Regions from separate parts of the Streptomyces sp. NPDC030799 genome, predicted to be linked through region 1. Evidence: predicted binding sites of a transcription regulator. Region 1 holds the regulator's gene; the other holds the start of a gene.
What was found. Region 1 encodes HrcA, which represses chaperone genes, less so after heat shock. Its sites were predicted from a motif close to TTNGCACTCNGNNNNNCNGAGTGCNAA; they were not measured.
Positions count from the first base shown of each region.

Region 1 (3,456 bases):
CCGCCGCCGGGCCCGACCTCGCCCTCACCGGCGAGCTGGATCCGTGTGCCGTTGTCGACACCGGCCGGGATCTTGACGGTGAGCGTGCGACGGGAACGGACACGGCCGTCACCGGCGCACTCCGGGCACGGGGTCGGGACCACGGTGCCGAAGCCCTGGCACTGGGGGCAGGGACGCGACGTCATGACCTGGCCCAGGAAGGACCGGGTGACCTGCGAGACCTCGCCACGGCCACGGCACATGTCACATGTCTGGGCGGTCGTACCGGGTGCCGCGCCCTCGCCGTTGCAGGTGTTGCAGACGATCGCGGTGTCGACCTGGATGTCCTTGGTGGTCCCGAAGGCCGCCTCGTCCAGCTCGACCTCGATCCGGATCATCGCGTCCTGGCCGCGCCGGGTGCGCGAGCGCGGCCCGCGCTGCGACGCCGTACCGAAGAACGCGTCCATGATGTCGGAGAAGTTGCCGAAGCCGCCGGCCCCGAAGCCGCCCGCACCGGCACCGCCGGACTGCGAGAGCGGGTCGCCGCCGAGGTCGTAGACCTGCTTCTTCTGCGGGTCCGACAGCACCTCGTAAGCGGCGTTGATCTCCTTGAACCGCTCCTGGGTCTTCGGATCCGGGTTGACGTCCGGGTGCAGCTCGCGCGCGAGCCGACGGAACGCCTTCTTGATCTCATCCTGCGACGCGTCGCGGCGCACGCCGAGAACGGCGTAGTAGTCCGTGGCCACTTACGACTCCGCCAGGATCTGTCCGACGTACCGTGCCACTGCGCGTACCGCTCCCATCGTTCCCGGGTAGTCCATGCGGGTCGGTCCGACCACGCCGAGCTTGGCAACCGCCTCGCCGCCCGAACCGTAGCCCACCGACACCACCGAGGTGGAGTTGAGCCCCTCGTGGGCGTTCTCGTGCCCGATGCGCACGGTCACGCCCGGATCCTTCGCCTCGCCGAGGAGCTTGAGGAGCACGACCTGCTCCTCAAGGGCCTCCAGCACGGGTCGGATCGTGAGGGGAAAGTCATGCCCGAAGCGGGTGAGATTGGCGGTGCCGCCGATCATCAGCCGCTCCTCGTTCTCCTCGACGAGCGTCTCCAGGAGAGTGGAGAGCACCGTCGAGACCGTACCGCGGTCCTCGGCCTCGAAGGCCTCCGGAAGGTCCTCGACCAGCCTCGGCACGTCCGTGAACCGGCGGCCCGCGACCCGGCTGTTCAGCCGGGCGCGCAGATCGGCGAGCGAAGCCTCGCCGAAGGGCGCCGGGCAGTCGACCATCCGCTGCTCGACCCGTCCGGTGTCCGTGATCAGCACGAGCATCACGCGCGCGGGAGCGAGCGAGAGCAGCTCCACGTGCCGGACGGTGGACCGGGTCAGGGACGGGTACTGCACGACGGCGACCTGCCGGGTCAGCTGCGCGAGCAGCCGTACCGTGCGCGCCACGACGTCGTCGAGGTCGACGGCGCCCTCCAGGAAGTTCTGGATGGCCCGCCGCTCGGGCGCGGTCATCGGCTTCACGCCCGCGAGCTTGTCCACGAACAGCCGGTAGCCCTTGTCGGTGGGGATGCGCCCCGCGCTGGTGTGCGGCTGCGCGATGAACCCCTCGTCCTCCAGGGCCGCCATGTCGTTGCGGACGGTGGCCGGGGAGACCCCGAGGTTGTGCCGCTCGGTCAGGGCCTTCGACCCGACCGGCTCCTCGGTGCCGACGTAGTCCTGGACGATGGCGCGCAGTACCTGAAGCCTGCGTTCACTCAGCATTCGCGCGCACCTCCAGCACGTCGTCCCCTCTGTTCCGCGGTTCGTCCGCCTGGCACTCTTCGCACGCGAGTGCCAGCGTTCCCGGGCCCAGTGTACGGCTGTCGGGTACACCCGGGGCAAGGTCGGTGCGGTCGCGGCGGCCTGTGCAGCTAGCGTCGCGGTATGACGGTGACTTGGGAAGAGCTGGGGTGGGAGCGGCTTGCCGCCGGGGTCGGGCGCTGCCGCCTCGCGGGCTGGGACTGCACGGCCGGGCTGGTCCTCGGGGCCGGTACGGCCCTGATGGTGGACGCCGGTTCCAGTCTGGCCGAGGGCGCGCGGCTGCGGGCACAGGCCGAGGAACTGACCGGCGGCCGTGTGACCCATCTCGCGCTGACCCACCCCCACTTCGATCATGTCTTCGGGGCTGCGGCGTTCGCCGGGGCGGAGGTGTACGGCGCGGTGGGCCTGGACGCGGTCTTCGCGTACGAGCGGGAGGAACTGCGCCTGGACGCGATCAGGAACGGCCTGCCGGTCGCGGACGCCGACGAGGCGGTGGACGCGCTGGTCCCGCCCTGGCATCCGGTCTCCGGCGAGTGGACGCTGGACCTCGGCGACGGCCGCCAGGCGCTGCTGGCCAACGTGGGCCCGGGGCACACGGCCCACGATCTGGTGGTGCTGGTGCCGGGGGACCCGGAGGTGGTCTTCTGCGGCGACCTCGTCGAGGAGTCCGGCGAACCCCAGGCCGGCCCGGACGCGGTCCCGTCCCGCTGGCCGGACGCCCTGGACCGCCTGCTGTCCCTGGGCGGCGAGGACGCGCTGTACGTGCCCGGTCACGGAGCGGTGGTGGACGCGGGGTTCGTGCGACGGCAACGCGACGAGCTGGCCACGCGTTTCGGCGTGTCGTGAGCGCGGCCGTACGGCTTCTCCTATCGTCACTCGAATGCGCCAGTACTCCGCCGACCTGACCCCACCGTGGAAGAAGCCGAAGCCGGTGCCGGAGGTACCGGCGGAGCCCGGCCTGGTGGTGGAGGAGCCCGGTACCGGGTTCTGCGGGGCGGTGATCCGCTGCGAGGCGGGCACGGTGACGCTGGAGGACCGCTTCGGCAAGCACCGGGTGTTCCCGCTGGAGCCGCGGGGCTTCCTGCTGGAGGGGCGCGTGGTGACGCTGGTGAGGCCTTCCGGCGGTCCGGTACGGCCCACCCGTACGGCCTCCGGTTCGGTCGCCGTCCCCGGCGCCCGCGCCCGCGTGGCCCGCGCCGGCCGCATCTACGTCGAGGGCCGGCACGACGCCGAGCTGGTCGAGAAGGTGTGGGGCGACGACCTGCGCATCGAGGGCGTGGTGGTGGAGTACCTGGAGGGCGTGGACGACCTGCCGTCGATCGTGTCGTCCTTCGCCCCGGGTCCGGACGCCCGCCTGGGTGTCCTCGTGGACCACTTGGTGCCGGGCACGAAGGAATGGCGGATCGCGGAGTCGGTGACCAGCGAGCACGCGCTGGTGGTCGGTCACCCGTACATCGACATCTGGCAGGCGGTGAAGCCGGCCGCGCTGGGGATCGAGGCGTGGCCCATGGTCCCGCGGGGGCAGGACTGGAAGACGGGGGTGTGCCGGGCGCTGGGCTGGCCGTCGGAGAACACCGGGGCGGTGTGGCAGGCGATCCTGAAGCGGGTGGGGTCCTACAAGGACCTGGAGCCGGAGTTGCTGGGGAGGGTGGAGGAGCTGATCGACTTCGTCACG
Region 1 is NZ_JBVIDS010000001.1:345,897-349,352, reverse strand. Features, by position in the region: gene dnaJ (molecular chaperone DnaJ) at 1-725, opposite strand, end outside; gene hrcA (heat-inducible transcriptional repressor HrcA) at 726-1,742, opposite strand; gene ACZ41I_RS01465 (MBL fold metallo-hydrolase) at 1,905-2,627, shown strand; gene ACZ41I_RS01460 (DUF3097 domain-containing protein) at 2,662-3,456, shown strand, end outside; gene ACZ41I_RS01455 (hypothetical protein) at 3,452-3,456, opposite strand, start outside.

Region 2 (3,456 bases), on a different contig from region 1:
CCGTACGGCGACTACAACCAGGACACCCTGCGCGCCGCCAAGTCCTGCGGCATCCGCTACGCGCCGATCTGGAACGAGGAGGTCTTCGTCGACCACTGGGAGTACCGCGAGGACGACCAGAAGATGCGCCGCGGCGACATCGTCCTCACCCACTTCCGAGGCCGCTCCGACTGGAACGGCACGATGATCGACGACATGCGCCGCTTCCTGAACAAGGTCACCCGCGAGGGCTACGCCGTGGCCCGCCTGGAGGACTACCTGTGAGCCACGGGGGGAGCGGCAAGGAGCAGGCGGAGGGGAGGGCGGGCTCCGGCGGCCCGGTGCGGGTGCGGGTGCGGGGGAGCGCGGGGCGCGGCGGCCCGCGGGCGCGGTACGTCCGGGACGCGGGACGTGTGCCGGCCGCCGGCGAGGGGGTGCCGGCCAGGGGCGGAGGGGAGCGTCTCGGCCGGGGTCTGGCCGTGCTGCTCGCGTCGGGCCTCCTCCTCACCGGCTGTGCCCAGTCCGTCGACCCGATCGAGCGCCTCGGCAAGAAGGCGGCCGAGGGCGTACACCCGACCGGCCCCGCCCCCGACCGGCCCTACCTCCGCTGGGGGCTGACCGAGCCCCTCGCCCGCCCGCCGCGCCGCGCCGCCCGCACGCTGGCCCTCGCCCCGCACACCGCCGGCCGCGTCCTGCCCCGCGTCATGGACCACGTCCCCACCCGTGACCGGGTCGTGTTCCTGACCTACGACGACGGCGCCGACAAGGACCCCCGCTTCGTCGACATGGTCCGCGAACTCCGGCTGCCCCTCAGCATGTTCCTCACCGACAGTGCCGCCGGCCCCGGCTACGGCCACTTCGCCCGCCTGCACCGGCTGGGCGCCGGCATCGAGAACCACACCCTCGACCACCGCGCGCTGTCCGGGCTGCCCTACGCCGGCCAGCGTGCCGAGATCTGTGGCCAGCAGGACCGGCTCGGCTCCCGCCTCGGCCTGCGTCCCCACCTCTTCCGCCCGCCGTACGGCTCGTACGACACCACCACCTTGCGCGCGGCCTCCGACTGCGGCATCTCCGCACTCGTCCTCTGGCGCACCGCCGTGACCCCGACCGACCTCGTCTACACCCACGGCCCGCACCATCTCCGCCCCGGCGACATCATCCTGATCGGCCCGGACGAGACAACGGGCCCGAGCCTGCGGGAGCGCACGACGAGGGTGCTCCGCAGGGTGCAGCAGAGGGGCCTGACGGTGGGGAGCCTCGAAAACTACCTGCAATGAACAGCCCGTCCGGCGGGGAGACCCCGGGAGGGCGGGGCAGCCCCGGGCCACCGAAGAACGCCGGCGCCGACGAAGAAACGGCCGACGCGCCGCACGGCATTGGCACTCCGCTTGACCGAGTGCTAACCGCAGTCATAGTCTCGGCTCTGGCACTCCCCACTGGAGAGTGCCAAAAAAGCGACGGGCAGGTCCGGCACCCGCGACGACGGATCGACCTGGTCGCCACCTCAGACAGTTAACCCCGTGAGATCTCCGAAGGGGGAGGTCGGATCGTGACGACCGCCAGCTCCAAGGTTGCCATCAAGCCGCTCGAGGACCGCATCGTGGTCCAGCCGCTGGACGCCGAGCAGACCACGGCCTCTGGCCTGGTCATCCCGGACACCGCGAAGGAGAAGCCCCAGGAGGGCGCCGTCCTCGCCGTGGGCCCGGGCCGGTTCGAGAACGGCGAGCGCCTTCCGCTCGACGTCAAGGTCGGCGACGTCGTCCTGTACAGCAAGTACGGCGGCACCGAGGTGAAGTACAACGGCGAGGAGTACCTCGTCCTCTCGGCTCGCGACGTTCTCGCGATCATCGAGAAGTAACTCCACCTCGAAGTTTCTGAGCTGCGCCCCTGGCCCCCCGCGACCGATAAGAAGCCGGGCGCCCGGGGCGCAGTTGTCTTGTCACCCATAGATTTCCGAGAGGGCTCCCGCTGTCATGGCGAAGATCCTGAAGTTCGACGAGGACGCCCGTCGCGCCCTCGAGCGCGGCGTCAACAAGCTGGCCGACACGGTGAAGGTGACGATCGGCCCCCGTGGCCGCAACGTCGTCATCGACAAGAAGTTCGGCGCCCCCACCATCACCAACGACGGTGTCACGATCGCCCGCGAGGTCGAGATCGAGGACCCGTACGAGAACCTCGGCGCGCAGCTGGTGAAGGAGGTGGCGACCAAGACCAACGACATCGCGGGTGACGGCACCACCACCGCCACCGTCCTCGCCCAGGCGCTGGTCCGTGAGGGCCTGAAGAACGTCGCCGCCGGCGCCTCCCCGGCCGCCCTGAAGAAGGGCATCGACGCCGCCGTCAAGGCCGTCTCCGACGACCTGCTGGCTTCCGCCCGCCCGATCGACGAGAAGTCCGACATCGCCGCCGTCGCCGCGCTGTCCGCCCAGGACCAGCAGGTCGGCGAGCTGATCGCCGAGGCGATGGACAAGGTCGGCAAGGACGGTGTCATCACCGTCGAGGAGTCCAACACCTTCGGTCTGGAGCTGGACTTCACCGAGGGCATGGCCTTCGACAAGGGCTACCTGTCGCCGTACTTCGTGACGGACCAGGAGCGTATGGAGGCCGTCCTCGACGACCCGTACATCCTCATCAACCAGGGCAAGATCAGCTCCATCCAGGACCTGCTGCCGCTGCTGGAGAAGGTCATCCAGGCCGGCGCCTCCAAGCCGCTGCTGATCATCGCCGAGGACGTCGAGGGCGAGGCCCTGTCGACCCTGGTCGTCAACAAGATCCGCGGCACCTTCAACGCCGTCGCGGTGAAGGCCCCCGGCTTCGGCGACCGCCGCAAGGCGATGCTGCAGGACATGGCGATCCTCACCGGCGCCACCGTCATCTCCGAGGAGGTCGGCCTCAAGCTCGACCAGGTCGGCCTGGACGTGCTCGGCTCCGCCCGCCGCGTCACCGTCACCAAGGACGACACCACCATCGTCGAGGGTGCCGGCAAGCAGGAGGACCTGACGGGCCGCGTCGCCCAGATCAAGGCCGAGATCGAGAACACCGACTCCGACTGGGACCGCGAGAAGCTCCAGGAGCGCCTCGCGAAGCTGGCCGGCGGCGTGTGCGTGATCAAGGTCGGCGCCGCCACCGAGGTGGAGCTGAAGGAGAAGAAGCACCGTCTGGAGGACGCCATCTCCGCGACCCGCGCCGCGGTCGAGGAGGGCATCGTCTCCGGTGGTGGCTCCGCGCTGGTCCACTCCTCCAAGGTCCTGGAGGGCAACCTCGACAAGACCGGCGACGAGGCCACCGGTGTCGCGGTCGTCCGCAACGCCGTGGTCGAGCCGCTGCGCTGGATCGGCGAGAACGCCGGCCAGGAGGGCTACGTCATCGTCTCCAAGGTCAAGGACCTGGAGAAGGGGCAGGGCTACAACGCCGCCACCGGCGAGTACGGCGACCTGGTCAAGGCCGGCGTCATCGACCCGGTGAAGGTCACCCGCT
Region 2 is NZ_JBVIDS010000007.1:184,757-188,212, reverse strand. Features, by position in the region: gene ACZ41I_RS19355 (polysaccharide deacetylase family protein) at 1-264, shown strand, start outside; gene ACZ41I_RS19350 (polysaccharide deacetylase family protein) at 414-1,256, shown strand; gene groES (co-chaperone GroES) at 1,529-1,837, shown strand; gene groL (chaperonin GroEL) at 1,953-3,456, shown strand, end outside.
Region 2: a site for HrcA is predicted at 1,356-1,382, ahead of groES (co-chaperone GroES). Genes of this name have one in related genera too.